Regions from separate parts of the Brevundimonas sp. 374 genome, predicted to be linked through region 2. Evidence: predicted binding sites of a transcription regulator. Region 2 holds the regulator's gene; the other holds the start of a gene.
What was found. The regulator HrcA, encoded in region 2, represses chaperone genes, less so after heat shock. The targets are predictions, from matches to a motif close to GTTAGCANTCNNNNNNNNNGANTGCTAAC.
Positions count from the first base shown of each region.

Region 1: groES (co-chaperone GroES) is a predicted target of HrcA. The motif match lies at 4,247-4,275, and genes of this name have one in related genera.

Region 1 is NZ_FNKT01000004.1:103,207-110,867, reverse strand. Features, by position in the region: gene recQ (DNA helicase RecQ) at 1-1,376, shown strand, start outside; gene BLR19_RS11850 (hypothetical protein) at 1,383-1,859, opposite strand; gene pgi (glucose-6-phosphate isomerase) at 1,959-3,566, shown strand; gene BLR19_RS11840 (hypothetical protein) at 3,627-4,049, opposite strand; gene groES (co-chaperone GroES) at 4,348-4,635, shown strand; gene groL (chaperonin GroEL) at 4,689-6,335, shown strand; gene BLR19_RS11825 (glycosyltransferase family 2 protein) at 6,555-7,283, opposite strand; gene BLR19_RS11820 (ArnT family glycosyltransferase) at 7,360-7,661, shown strand, end outside.
Region 2 is NZ_FNKT01000005.1:123,248-130,908, forward strand. Features, by position in the region: gene BLR19_RS12720 (DUF3363 domain-containing protein) at 1-775, opposite strand, end outside; partial or broken gene BLR19_RS12725 (phosphoglucosamine mutase) at 1,223-1,468, shown strand; gene BLR19_RS12730 (hypothetical protein) at 1,465-1,926, opposite strand; gene rph (ribonuclease PH) at 1,991-2,716, opposite strand; gene hrcA (heat-inducible transcriptional repressor HrcA) at 2,831-3,889, shown strand; gene grpE (nucleotide exchange factor GrpE) at 3,934-4,521, shown strand; gene BLR19_RS12750 (S8 family peptidase) at 4,546-6,630, opposite strand; gene BLR19_RS12755 (dienelactone hydrolase family protein) at 6,894-7,661, opposite strand, start outside.

The sequences.
Region 1 (7,661 bases), on a different contig from region 2:
ATCGCAACCTGGGTCTGCTGGCCGAGCGGTTCCCCGATGTGCCCCGCATCGCGGTGACGGCGACCGCCGACGCCCGCACGCGCGACGACATTCTGCGCTCGCTGCGGCTGGAAGAGGCGACGGTCTTCGTCGACAGCTTCGCGCGTCCGAACCTGCAACTTTCGGCCGAGCGTAAGGAGAGCGCATCTCGCGCCAAGACCGACGCGCGGGTCATCGAACTGGTGCGCGAACGGCGGGGCAAGTCGGGTGTGGTCTATTGCGGCAGCCGCGACGGTTGCGACCGCGTGGCCCAGGCCCTGCGCGACGCCGGGACCAACGCCATCGCCTATCACGCCGGCATGGATACGCAGGAGCGCGACCGCCGGCTGGAACGCTTCCTGGCCGAGGAGGGCGCCGTCATGGTCGCGACCATCGCCTTCGGCATGGGCGTCGATAAGGCCGATGTCCGCTTCGTCATCCACGCCGATCCGCCCGGTTCGCTGGAGGCCTATTGGCAGGAGATCGGGCGCGGCGGTCGCGACGGCGAACCGGCCGAGGGCATCACTCTGTATGGCCCGTCCGACATCGCCTGGTCCTTGCGTCGGCTGGACAGCCGCCCGATGGCCGAGGAGGTCAAACAGGTCCAGGTCAGGAAGACCCGTCAGCTGTTCGCCATGCTGGACGGCGCCGTCTGCCGCGCCCAGGCCGTGCGGCAATATTTCGGCGAGCATGACGCCCAGCCTTGCGGCGTCTGCGACATCTGCGGCGACCCGCCCCAGCTCTATGACGCGACCGTCCCGGCCCAGAAGGCGTTGGCGGCGGTGCAGCGCTTGGGCGGCCGGTTCGGGCGCAATCGCGTCGTCGATCACCTGACCGCCCGCACCAAGGACGTGCAGCCGTGGGAGCAGCAACTGTCCACCTGGGGCATCGGGCGCGAGATTTCGCTGAACAGCTGGCGCGAGATCGTCGATCATTTGCTGTTCGAAGGTCTGCTGGCCGAGGATCCCAACGACGGCAAGCCGCTGGTCGGGCTGGGCGATCCCGAAGCGGTGCGCGCCGTCTATCGCGGCGAGCGCCAGATCGAGGTGCGTCGTGCGCCTCTGAGGGCCGACACTGCCCCGCGCCGTCGTGACCGATCGGGCGAAGGGCGCAATGCGGCGCTGGAGGCGATGGACGCGGACGTTCGCGCCCGGTTCGAGGCCTTGCGGGCCTGGCGCCGCGACCGCGCCTCGGAACAGCACGTCCCGCCCTATGTCATCTTCCAGGACCGGACGCTGCTGGAGATCGCCCACGCCGAGCCGGGCGACCTGAACAGTCTGGGCGCCATTTCCGGCGTCGGTCAGTCCAAGCTGGATCGCTACGGCAAGGGCGTACTGGAGGCGCTGGCCGCCCTCTAGAAGGCGTCAGACTTCCGGCTTAGGCGGGGCGGTGATGACTTCGACGTTGTCGTTCAGCAGATAGGACAGTTCCGACAGGGCTGTGGCGCGTTCGGCCGGATTGGCGGCGGCCTGAACGGCCTGAACCTTCTTGGGCATGTCCTCTGAAATGCCGCGCAGGATGCATTTCAGGTCGCCGTCGGTGCCGCGTTCCTTCAGAATCAGGTGGCCCTGCATGTCCAGAGCGGCCAACTGCTCGGCCTGGGCCTTGAAGCCGGTGAAGGCCTGGCTGGTGAAGAAGGCGGCGTCGTCGGCGGCCTTGGCAGCGGCCCAGCCGTCGACCACGGCCTTCAGGCTGGTCGAGCGCGAGATGATGTCGGCGAACAGCGGCTCGCCCGCCACCGAGATCGGCGCGCCGGGCGCGGCGGCCGGCTGCTCGGCGGCCAGGGCCACCGAGGGATTGGACATCGCCAGGGCGATCGTGAGAGCAAGGCCGCAGGACATGGAGGTGACTTCCTGTTTCAGCGTCCGCTGGGACGTTGAACCTGAATACGCCCCAGCCGTAAACGAGTGTTTACCCTGTCATTCCCGATGGAGACGACGATGACCCGCGACGCCGCCTGGACAGCCTTCGACCAAGCCGCCGCCGAGGCCGCCTCTGCGCGGATCGTGGATCAGTTCGCCGCCGATCCCGACCGGCTGGCGCGGATGTCGGTCGAGGCGGCGGGGCTCTATCTGGACCTGTCGAAACAGAGCTGGACCCGCGCCGCCTTCGACGCCTGTCTGGACCTGGCGCGCGCCAGCGACGTCGAAGGGCGCCGTGCAGCCCTGTTCGCCGGCGAGGCCGTCAATCTGACCGAGGGACGGGCGGTCCTGCACCCCGCTCTGCGCGCTGCGCCCGGCGCCGACTTCAAGGCCCTGGGCGAGCCGGTCTCGGCCGAGGTGGACGCCGTGCGGGCGGACATGAAGGCCTATGCCGATGCCGTGCGGTCGGGCGCCGAGGCGGGCGCGACGGGGCGCAAGTTCGAGGCGATCGTCCATGTCGGCATCGGCGGGTCGGACCTGGGGCCGCGCGTGGTCTGGGACGCCCTGCGTCCGCTGGACCCCGCCATCGATCTGCGCTTCGTCGCCAATATCGATCCGCGCGACATGGCCGAGGCGCTGACCGGCCTTGATCCCGAAACCACCCTGGTGGTGGTGGTGTCCAAGACGTTCACGACCCAGGAAACCCTGGCCAATGCCGAGGCGGCGAAGGCCTGGCTGGCGGCGTCGCTGCCGGCCGAGGGGATGACGAAACACTTCATCGGGGTGACGGCGGCGCCGGACAAGGCGGCGGCCTTCGGCTGCGGCCGCACCTTCGCCTTCCGGGACTGGGTCGGCGGGCGCTATTCGCTGTGGTCGGCGGTTAGCCTGTCGTGCGGCATCGCCCTGGGCTGGGATGTGTTCGAACGGATGCTGGCGGGCGCGGCGGAGATGGACGCGCACTTCGTGTCGGCCCCGCTGGAGCGAAACGCCCCGATCCTGCTGGCTTTGGCCCAGGTGTTCAACGTCGATGGCCTGAACCGGCCGGCGCGGACGGTGGCGCCCTACGCCCACGCCCTGCGTCGCCTGCCGTCTTTCCTGCAGCAGCTGGAGATGGAGTCGAACGGCAAGCGGGTGCACCGTGACGGCACACCGGTGACGCGCCAGACCTGCCCCGTCGTCTTCGGCGAGCCGGGCACTAACGGCCAGCACGCCTTCTTCCAGCAGATCCATCAGGGGCCGCAGACCGTCCCGGCCGAGTTCGTCATCGTGGCCAAGACTCACGAGGACGTGCCGGAGTCGCCGCTTTGGTCGAATGCGCTGGCTCAGGGCCAGGCCCTGATGCTGGGCAAGACGACCGAGGCCGCCAAGGCCGAGGGGTTGGCGCAAGGATTGTCGGAGGAGGAGGCGACGCGTCTGGCGTCCCACCGCACCTTTACCGGCAACCGTCCGTCGACGGCCATCGTCATGGAGCGGCTGACGCCCGAGACCCTGGGCGCGCTGCTGGCCCTCTATGAGCACAAGACCTTCGTCGAGGGCGTGATCTGGGACATCAACAGTTTCGACCAATGGGGCGTCGAACTGGGTAAGGTCCTGGCCAAGGCGATCCTGAAGGACGTGAACGCGGGCGGCCCCTCGGCGGACCTGGATCCGTCCACGGCGGCCCTGATGACGCGTCTGATGGGTTGACGCGAAAAGGGCCCGTCCTTGCCGGACGGGCCCTGCCGATCAACCTAGAGCGTCAAACGCTTACCAGCGGCGGTCGTAGCGGTAGTCGCGATTGTTGCGATAGTCGCGGCGGTCATAGCGCGAGTCGTAACGGCGGCCGTCGTAGCGGTAGTCGTAGCCCGAGCGGCTGCGGTCGATGCCGTGCTCGCGCTCCCAATGGCCTTGGTTACGGTAGCATTGACCGCCGCGGTAGTATTCGCAGCCCGAGCCGCGGTTGGAGGCCACTGCGCCCAGCGCCGCGCCGGCAAGCGCACCGCCCGCGATGTAGCTGCCGTCGCCGTTGCCATAGATGGCGCCGGCCAGACCGCCGACGGCGGCGCCGATCAGGGCGTTGCGGCCGGTGTTGTCGCGGTCGCGCGATTGCGCGGAAGCCGGAGCGGCCATCAGGCTCAGGGCCACGACGGGGGCGGCGGCGACCGCAGTGATCTTCAGCAGCTTGGACATTTTGGTCTCCTTGTTTGCTTGCCGATCTGCGTTTCCGGGGCGGGAAGGCATCCAGCGTTAAGGCCGTTCTATCGCTCCCAGTTTGAACGACCCCGGAGGTCGGCATTCATTTTCGGTTCATTTGTCACAGAGAATTCGCGCGGCGATCCATCGCCGCCGCTTGACGATGACCCTGCCTCTGCCTAACTCCCGCTCGCGTTAGCACTCTCTCTGGTCGGCTGCCAAAACGGCGATCGCGAGAGCGCCGCACACCGTTTCAAAAACGCCCCGATCCGGGGGTTTTACAGGGAGAAGTCCGATGGCGTTCCGTCCGCTCGGCGACCGCGTGCTGGTCAAGCGCGTTGAAGAAGAATCCAAGACCAAGGGTGGCATCATCATCCCCGACACCGCCAAGGAAAAGCCGCAGGAAGGCGAAGTCGTCTCCGTCGGCCCTGGCGCCCGCGACGACACCGGCAAGGTCAATGCTCTGGAGCTGAAGGCCGGCGACCGCATCCTGTTCGGCAAGTGGTCGGGCACGGAAGTGAAGATCGACGGCGAAGACCTGATCATCATGAAGGAATCCGACGTCCTGGGCGTGCTGTCCTAAGCACCCGACGTCCGACGTTCTTCAATCAATCCACATAGATAGGAGCTGCCCGCATGGCCGCTAAAATCGTACACTTCAACACCGACGCGCGCGACAAGATGCTGCGCGGCGTCAACGTGCTTGCCAACGCCGTCAAGGTGACGCTGGGTCCCAAGGGCCGCAACGTCGTGATCCAGAAGTCCTTCGGCGCTCCGCGCTCGACCAAGGACGGCGTGTCGGTCGCCAAAGAGATCGAGCTGGAAGACGCCTTCGAGAACATGGGCGCCCAGATGATCCGCGAAGTCGCTTCGAAAACGAACGACAAGGCGGGCGACGGCACCACCACCGCAACCGTTCTGGCTCAAGCCATCGTGCAAGAGGGCCTGAAGGCCGTCGCCGCCGGCATGAACCCGATGGATCTGAAGCGCGGCATCGACAAGGCTGTCGGCCTGGTGCTGGAAGAGATCAAGTCGAACTCCAAGCCGGTCTCCAACAACTCGGAAATCGCCCAGGTCGGCACCATCTCGGCCAACGGCGACTCGGAAATCGGTGAGCTGATCGCCCAGGCGATGGCCAAGGTCGGCAACGAAGGCGTCATCACCGTCGAGGAAGCCAAGACCGCCGACACCACCGTCGACGTCGTCGAAGGCATGCAGTTCGACCGCGGTTACCTGTCGCCTTACTTCATCACCAACGCCGACAAGATGGAGGCCCAACTCGAAGAGCCGCTCATCCTGCTGTTCGAGAAGAAGCTGACCTCGCTGCAAGCCATGCTGCCGATCCTGGAAGCCGTGGTGCAGTCGGGCCGTCCGCTGCTGATCATCGCCGAGGACATCGAAGGCGAAGCCCTGGCGACACTGGTCGTCAACAAGCTGCGTGGCGGCCTGCGCGTCGCCGCCGTCAAGGCTCCGGGCTTCGGCGATCGCCGCAAGGCCATGCTGGAAGACATCGCCATCCTGACGGGCGGCCAGGTCATCTCGGAAGACCTCGGCATCAAGCTTGAGAGCGTCACCATCGACATGCTCGGCAAGGCCAAGAAGGTCACGATCACCAAGGACGACACCACCATCGTCGAAGGCGTCGGCGGCAAGGACGAGATCGAAGCCCGCGTGGCCCAGATCAAGCGCCAGATCGAAGACACCACCTCCGACTACGATAAGGAAAAGCTGCAGGAACGTCTGGCCAAGCTGGCCGGCGGCGTCGCGGTTCTCCGCGTCGGCGGTTCGACCGAAGTCGAAGTGAAGGAAAAGAAGGACCGCGTCGACGACGCCCTGAACGCCACGCGCGCCGCGGCTGACGAAGGCATCGTTCCGGGCGGCGGCATCGCCCTGCTGAAGGCCTCCAAGATCCTGGCCGACGTCAAGGGCGACAACGCCGACCAGAACGCCGGCATCGCGATCATCCGTCGCGCCCTGCAGGCTCCGATCCGTCAGATCGCCGAAAACTCCGGCGTCGAAGGCTCGATCGTGGTCGGCAAGGTGCTGGAGAACGGCGACGCTTCGTTCGGCTTCAACGCCCAGACCGAAGAGTACGGCGACCTGGTGCAGATGGGCGTCATCGACCCGGCCAAGGTCGTCCGCACGGCCCTGCAAGACGCCGCTTCGGTGGCCGGCATCCTGATCACGACGGAAGCCGCCGTCGCCGACGCGCCCAAGAAGTCGGGCGGCGCCTCGGCCCCCGACATGGGCGGCATGGGCGGCATGGGCGGCATGGACTTCTAAGTCCAAGCTGACCGACGCTGAAATGCAGAAGGGCGGGGCCGCAAGGTCCCGCCCTTTTTGTTTGCCTATCCTCTCTGCGAAGCGGGGAGGGGGACCGCGCGTAGCGGAGTGGAGGGGCTCTTGAAGTCCCACCGATGTCGGAGATGCGGCGCCAGCCCTCCGTCACGACGCCAAGAGGCGTCGCGCCACCTCCCCAGGAGGTGGGGAGGAGACTGCGTTCTAGAACTCCGAAATCGCGCCCGGCTTGCGGGACCGCGTCTTCAGCCACATGACGCCCAAGAGGTCCGAGACCGACGCGCGCAGGCGGCCCCAATTGGTGTATTTCGACCGACCGACCTCGCGGTGGCGGTGGTCCACGTCGAGGTACTGGTTCTTGAACCCTTCGCGGATCATCAAGGCCGGCAGATAGCGGTGGATGTGATCGAAGTAGGGCAGGCGCAGGAAGACGTCGCGGCGGAAAGCCTTCAGCCCGCAGCCGGTGTCGTCGGCGTCGTCGCCCAGCAGTTTGCGGCGGATGCGGTTGGCCCAGATCGAGGCCTGGCGTTTGGCCTCGGTGTCCTGACGTTTGGCGCGACGGCCGCCGACCAGGCCCACGTCGCTGGGGGCGGACAGAAGCGCATCGACCAGGCGGGGCGCATCGGCCGGCGGGTTCTGGCCGTCGCCGTCCATCGTCACCACGACCGGGGCGCGCGCGGCCAGGACGCCGGTGCGGACCGCGCGGCTCTGGCCCGCATTGGTCCCGTGAGCCAGCACGCGGAGCGCCGGCAGTTCGGCCATGGCGGCCTTCAGCTCGGCCAAGGTCGCGTCCCTGGACGCATCGTCCACGAAGATCATCTCGTACGAACGGCCGGCGAAGGCGGCGGCGATCTCGCGCGCCAGGGGCACGGCGGCGCCCGCCTCGTCATGGACGGGAACGACGACGGAGATTTCGGGATTTTCAGCGCTCATCGGCGCTCCATAGAGGATAACTGAAGCTTAGGGGAGACGGCTGACGCAGGCGTGGTCGCCGTGTAAGGAGTCTGGAATGAAGACTTTCGATCTGGATGGCCGCATCGCCGGCTGGCGCGGGCCGGTTCTCGCGGCTCTGCTGACGTTGATCGCCGGCCTGCCGGGACTGCTGCTGCTGCCGCCGCTGGATCGCGACGAAAGCCGGTTCGCCCAGGCGACGTCCCAGATGCTGGAAAGCGGCGACTATGTCGACATCCGCTATCAGGACGAGCCGCGCTGGAAGAAGCCCGTCGGCATCTACTGGATGCAGGCCGTCGCCGTCGGGCTGACCTCGGACGTCGAGGATCGCGAGATCGCGCCCTATCGCATCCCATCCCT
Region 2 (7,661 bases):
TCACCTCGCCTTCCGAGAGGCTCAGCGGTTCAAGGCGATGCGTCTGCCCGCCCCAGAAGCCGCCCCATATGGCGCGCGTTGCGGCGGCTTCACGCGCCTCCTGTTCGCCGACAATTCGCAGGATGTCCCGCAGGTTTTCCGGAAGAGTCCAACGGCATTGGCTGTCTTGGGTAGCCCATCCGCGACGCTCAAGATGGACCAGGCGGCGCTGTGCGTTGGCGCGTTCTCCGCTGTCCAGACCCTCGAGGTTGATCCATCCGTCGTCATGCCGTCGCAGAAGCGTGTCGTCCATCGCGGTCAGCCGGTCCGCCGTCAGATCGCGGGAGGAAGCCGTCCGGTCGGATCTCGGGCCCAGGATCTCGGTCGCCAGGGCTTCGCACCGGCCGCGCAGCCCATGCGCCGCATAACCGCGGTTGAAGACAAGGTCGCGCCCATCGTCCCGCACACCGCGTAGGATGATGTGGAGATGGGGACGTCCGGTGTCGAAGTGCGCAACGGCAAGCCATTCGAGCGGCGTGCCGGTGTCGATCTTAATCTGCTTCATCATCCGCCGTGCGAACGACCTGACGTCCGCGAGCTCTTGTCCGTCTTCCGGATTCACGACAATCCGATAATGACGGCGGTCGTCGGCCCACCGATCGACCTGCGCCCTGGCGTCAGGCCGGTCCTCCAGCGGCCCGAAGAAAGCGGCTCTCGCCCCGTCCTCGCCCGCGCCCTCCCGTCCGAAGTACCGCACGCAGGCTTTCAACGACGCGCGCGCGTTCGGCGTCTTCATAACAGCCTTGACCCTGACGAAGACACGTCGTGACGGCCCGGCGCCCCGGAAGGCCGGCCGGACCCGCTTGGCGACCGTCTTGGCGGCAAAGTGTCGTGTCCGCGCTCTGGAGGGCATCGACGCTGTCGCGCGTCCGGGGAGGAGACCAGTCCCGTGGGGATAGTGATCTCGGTGCGCCGTCATTGACGGACGGAATGGGAAATCGTCTGAATCGTGAGGCTTGGCCATGGGGAACCGTCGTCATCGACCGGCTTGTCCGGAAACCGCCCACCGGTCGCCGAGCAGGTTTGCGAATAAAATCGCGCCTGTCCCGTTTTGAGTTGTTCCGTCCGATTGACGGCGTTTGATCAGCTTTGATCCGGGTGCATCACGATCCATCGTGTCCGCGGAAAGGACCTGAGTGCTTCTGATAACCGCCCATTACATCCTCTTCGCCGCCGCACGTCAGCCCGCCAGTTCGAGCCCGTGCCCCAAAAGCTGGAGAACGTCCGCTTCACCGCCGACAAGCCGCTGGAGACCGACACGGTCAAGGCCGCCATCGCCGAGGCCGAGGCGGCGCTGAGCGGTCAGGGACGGCTGCTGGTGCGCCCGTCGGGCACGGAAAAGCTGATCCGCGTCATGGCCGAGGGCGACGACGAGGCGCTGGTCAAGCGGGTGGTGGCCGATGTGGCGGGCGCGGTGCGCTCAGCCTAGGGTTTGCACGCCGCCGGCGGATCGCCGTCGCGCGCCCACAGCTTGCAGGACCGGTCGATCTCCCCCTGGATCAGATCGCAGGGGTTGGCGGCGTTGCAGGGCGGGCGGGTCGCCGGGCTGACCTGAATGCAGCGCTCGACCAGGCGGGCCGAGGCGGCGGCGCCGATGGCCTCGCGGCAAGGGACCTCGCTGACCGGAACCGGCTGAGCGGGCATGTCTGGACCCTCGGGAATGCTGGCCTCGACGTCCTCGGCCGGTTTGGTCGCTTCCTTCTCCGCGGCCGCCGGCTTGGCGGGCGGGGCGGGCGGCGGGGCGTCGGGCGCCAGTGGAACCGCGTCGATGACATTGCTGCTTGCCGCCGTGTCTCCGGACGCAGGCTGATCGGCTGGATCAGCGCGCTGACATCCGGCCATCAACACAACGCAGGCGGCCATCGAAAGCCAGGGGGATCGACGCATCGACTTGTCTCCGGTCAGGACTGACCGGACGAGGATGCCCGTCCGCGCCCCGAGGTGAAACCCCCTACCGCTTCACCGCCGCCAGGGCCGCCTTCTGCAGGGCGAACAGTTCGGTGCAGCCGATCTCGGCCAGCGAGAAGAGCCGGTCGAACTCGGCGCGTGAGAAGCCGCGCTTCTCGCCCGTGGCCTGGACCTCGACGATCTGGCCCGAGCCGGTCAGGACGAAGTTCGAATCCGCCTCGGCCTCGGAATCCTCTTCGTAATCCAGGTCCAGCACCGGCACGCCGTCGCAGACGCCGCACGACACGGCCGCCACCTGATCCGTGATCGGATCGGCCTTAAGCACGCCCTCGTCGCGCAGATAGTTCAGGGCCAGGCTCATGGCGACCCAGGCGCCGGTGATCGACGCCGTGCGGGTGCCGCCGTCGGCCTGAATGACGTCGCAGTCGATCAACACCTGGCGTTCCCCCAAGGCCTTGAGGTCCACCACGGCGCGCAGGGAGCGGCCGATCAACCGCTGAATCTCTTGCGTGCGGCCGGACTGTTTGCCGGCGGCGGCCTCACGACGCCCGCGCGTGTGAGTGGCACGGGGCAGCATGCCGTATTCGGCCGTCACCCATCCCTGGCCCGTGTTGCGCATCCAGCCCGGCACCTTGTCCTCGATCGAGGCGGTCACCAGCACCTTGGTGTTGCCGAAGCTGATCAGGCACGAGCCCTCAGCATACCGGTTGACGCCGGTCTCGATGGTCACGGGACGCAGTTGATCGTCGGTGCGTTGCGAATGGCGCATGGGAGGGATCCTTGGAAGTCTGACCTTGGAAGCTGTGGCGGCGGTGCTTATCCTGAAACCGTGAGCCTGTATGCCCCGAAAAACCCGCCGTTCGACGCCGGCCCATCCCCGAATCTGGCCCTCGCGGGTCTGGCGGGGCTGGATGCGCGGGCGCGCGACATCTTCCGTCGCATCGTGGAAAGCTATCTGGAGACCGGCGAGCCGGTCGGGTCTCGGACCCTGTCGCTGGGCGGCATCGCCCTATCGCCTGCCTCGATCCGCAACACCATGCAGGATCTGACCCTCGCGGGCCTGCTGGCGGCGCCCCACACCTCGGCCGGGCGCATCCCGACCCATGCAGGCCTTCGCCTGTTCGTCGACGGCCTGCTGGAAGTCGGCGACCTGACCAAGGACGAGCGTCGCGAGATCGACGGGCGGCTCGCCGGGCGCGGCCGGAACTTCGAGGCGGCGCTGGATGAGGCCTCGAACCTGCTGTCGGGCCTAGCCGGCGGCGCAGGCGTTGTCTCCAGCCCGGTGCGTGATTCCGGCGTCAAACATGTCGAGTTCGTCGCCCTGGGCGGAGACCAGGCGCTGGCCGTCATCGTCGCTGACGACGGCACGGTCGAAAACCGCATCATGACCCTGTCGGCCGGCGTCACGCCTTCGACCCTGGTCGAGGCCTCCAACTTCTTGAACGCCCGCCTGCGCGGTCGCCCCTTCGCCGACGCCAAGCGAGAGATGACCCATGAGTTGGAAATCGCACGGCGTGAACTGGACCAGACCGCCGCCCGCCTGGTCGAGGACGGATTCGCTGCGTGGTCCGGCGGCCAGGATCGCGAGCGGGCCCTGATCGTGCGGGGTCGCGCCAACTTGCTTCAGGACCGGGAAGGCCTAGCCGATCTGGAGCGGGTCCGCGTCCTTTTCGATGATCTGGAGCAGAAGGAACAGCTGATCGGCCTGCTGGACGGCGTCGATGCAGCCCAAGGCGTGCGCATTTTCATCGGCGCCGAGACACGGTTGTTTTCACTTTCGGGTTCCGCCGTGATCGCGGCGCCCTATATGAGCGGCCGACAGCGGGTTCTGGGCGCAATCGGCGTCATAGGCCCCGCAAGACTGAACTACGCCCGTGTCATTCCGTTGGTGGACTATACCGCCCGGGTGCTGGGCCGGATGCTGGACGGGAACGACAAGTGAGCGACAAGCCCCTTAACGACGAACTGAACGCCGTGGACGCCGACATGGCCGAAACCAACGCCGAACACGGCCTGGACGCCCATCCGTCAGAGGATCTGGCGCCGCTGGACGCGGTGATCGCCGAACGTGACGAATGGAAGGACCGCGCCCTGCGCGTCGCCGCCGAGATGGAGAATCTGAAGCGCCGTTCGGAGACGCAGCAGAACGACGCCCGCGCCTTCGCCATCCAGCGCTTCGCCAAGGACCTGTTGGGCGTCGCCGACAATCTGGAGCGCGCCCTGATGGCGGCGCCCAAGGACGCCGAGGGCGCCACGGCCGGTCTGGTGACCGGGCTGGAACTGACGCAGAAGGCCCTGCTGCAAGCCTTTGACGCCAACGGCCTGAAGCGCGTGGCGCCGCAGGCCGGCGAGGCGTTCAACCCGCATCTGCATCAGGCGATGATGGAACAGCCGTCCGAGACCGTGCCCGGCGGATCGGTGATCCAGACCATGCAGTCCGGCTTCGAACTATTCGGTCGCACCGTCCGTCCCGCCATGGTGGTCGTCGCCGCCAAGGGGTCCGGCGCCCAGGCTCCCAACCCGTATGGCGCCGCCCCCGCCGCCGACGGTCAGGCCTTCGACGGCAAGGCCTGATCCGCAGTGGTCAGGCGGCGTCGGTCAGAACTGACGCCGCCAGGCTCCGATCAAGGCGAACTCCGGCGGCGCGTCTGCGACGTGACGCGGCTCGCGACTGGCGACCGCCTGAAGCGTCATGCTGGATCCGTCCCACAGCTGACGTTCGCCCCCAAGGATGAAGTCGATCTGACGCCCGCTGGGCGTCGCCGAGAAGCTGCGGCGCGAATAGGTCAGCGGATCGAAATATTCGACCGGAACATCCGCCAGCATGGCCGAGAAGGTTCCGCGCTCTATCCTGAGCGGTTGAGCCAGGGTGAAGCTGATCCGGTCGCAGATCATCGAACAGCCCGTCAGCAGGCCCAGCCGCCAGTTCGAACTGATCGCCGCCTGATCCATCGACAGGAAACGACCCTCGATCCGAGTCGACCCCATGCCCGCCTCGCCGATCAGGCGCAGGCCCGGCCGCAGCGTCCAGTCGCCGCCGAGCGCATAGAAGCTGGTCCGTGACGGCAGGGCGAAGTCGGACCCGCCCGGCAGGAAGGCGCCCAAGGGTCCAAGCCGTTCATCCAGAGCGCCGACGCTGAACGACAGACCGCCGTCCGCTCCGCGCCATCCGATCGCCGCGCGACTATAGGTCGAGGCGTCCTGCTCGACACGACGCAGCGGCATCCGGCGATCGCCGCCCCCGCTTTCGCCAGAAACCGTCACCGCGCCGAACCGCAGGGCGCCGCGCACGGCGTGGTCGGCCTGGGCCAGGGCGGCGAAACCGTCGCCCGCTGCGCCGTTGAACGGTGATGTCGCCCCGCCCTTGCCTTGCCAGACCGAAAAATTCATACGGCCCGTGGCGACGTCAAGCATCGCCTCCTGACGCGGCTCGTCCCCCATCCAGGGTGCGTTATAGAGATCATGACGAGGCGCGATCGGCTCGGGGCGGGCGCTGGGCTGAGCCGCGATCAGGTTCAATCGACCGCCGCCCGGCAGGGCCAGGGTGCTTGTCGCCGTGGTGTTCTGCTCGAACGGCGCCGCCTGATAGGACCGGCTGGGCGCAGTCGGATAGGCGCCGCCCAGTTGGACGGCGAACATGCGATCGTAGGCGTCGTAAAGCACCGTATTCAGCGCCGTCTGGCGACCGAAAGCGTCCCCGAACGCCGCGCCGACGAAGCTGCCCGGTTCGCTCATGCTGACGATGGAGCTTCCGTCGGCCATCGGCGTCGAGGTCGTTCCGACCGGTCTGAACGCGCCCGCCATATCCAGCAGGCCGCGCCCATAAACGATGTCCGTGCCGGGATCGCCGGCGTCGCGTGCGGTCGTCAGCAAGAGATCCAGCGCCGCACGCGCCGTCAGATTGGGGAAGGCCTGCATCAGCAAGGCGAGCGCGCCGGAGACATGCGGCGCCGAGAAGGATGTGCCGTTGACGCGCCAGCACGACGTGCCCTCACACCCGGTGATCACATCCTCGCCCGGCGCAGAAATATAGCCGACCGCCGTATCCCCTGCCCGGTTCGAGAAGCTGGACATCGCATCGGTCGCGCCGTGCGATCCGACCGCGATGACGCTGCCGGCGAACCGCGGGTCAATGGCGTAACGCGCGGGCCAGCCCGGATTGGCGTTTCCGTCATTGCCTGACGAAGCCACGATCACGGCGCCCGAGTTGACGGCTCGCAGCAGCGCCGCCTCGAACGCTGAGCCCAGCCGCCCATCGCCGCCCAGCGACATGTTGATGATCTTGACGCCATTGGCGACGGCGTAATCCAGCGCGCGCACCAGATCCGAACTGCTGAAACAGACGTCCGTATTCTTGTCCGTGCAGTCCGAGATATCGGTGCGGATCGACAGGATGGTCGAGTTGTACGCCACCCCGATCGTACCGAACCCGTTGAAGTTCGAGGCGATCACGCCCGACACGCGCGTGCCGTGGCTGCTTGACGCCACATAGGGCGTATTGCGCCCCACGACGACGTCCGTCGAGGCGCTGGAGATACGCCCCTCCAACTCGGGCAAGGTATTGGCGATGCCGGAGTCGACGACGGCGACGGTGACGCCGGCTCCGGTCGCCCCGGCCTGCCAAGCGGATTGGACCTTCATATTGGCCAGGCCGTAGTTCCGCAGATACTCGCTCGACGTCACCGAAGGAGGCGGAGGCGGAGGCGGAGGCGGCGGAGGCGGTGGTGGTGGGGGGGGAGGAGGCGGGGGCGGTGGGGGCGGAGGAACAGGGGGCGTGATCGTGCCGCCACCGCCTCCTCCTCCTCCACCACCGCCTCCGCAACCCGCGAGCGGTAGAAACAGCAGGCCCATACCCAGGACGATCGCCCCGCGAAGTCGCAATCCGTTCACGCCCTAACCCTCCCAAAGTCAAGGCTGCTTTCCGCAGCCTCCGCATCAGTAACGGCCTAATTCTTTAACGCTTTATCGAACGTCGCCAGCAGCTTGGACCAGCCGTCCTTTGCGTCGGCCTCCGAATAGCTGGTGCGGTAGTCGGCGTGGAAGCCGTGCTGGGCGTCGGGATAGACGACGATCTGGCTGCCGGTCTGGCCGGCGCGGGCCAGGGCTTCGCGCATCCGTTCGACGCTGGCCAATGGGATGCCCTGATCCTTGCCGCCATACAGGCCGAGCACAGGCGCTTTCAGATCGTCAGCGATGTCGACCGGCCAGGGTTGGCCCGATGAGATCTGAACCGGCGTGGCGTCTGCGGCGGGCGCCAAGCGGCCGTACCAGGCCACACCCGCGCCGATCGCGGCAAAGCGGGCCGCCGCCTGCCACACCACCTTGCCGCCCCAGCAGTAGCCGGTGATGCCGACCTTGCCGTCCTTGGACCACGACTGCTGGCTGGCCCATTCCAGCGTCGCCGACAGGTCGCTCATCACCTGCTCATAGTTCGCCGCCCCGACGATCTGCATGATCCGTTGCATATCCGACAACGGCGCGGGATCCTCGACCCGGACGAAGAAGGCCGGTGCAATGGCGGCGTATCCCTGCTTGGCCAGACGGCGGCAGATGTCGCGGATATATTCGTGGACGCCGAAGATCTCGGAGACCACCACCACGACCGGGAATGGGCCGTCGCCCGCTGGCCTGGCGACATAGGCCGGAAGCTGGAACCCGTCCGGCGCGGCGTAGGTCACGGTCTCTGTGGACAGGCCCTCGGCGTCGGTCGTGAT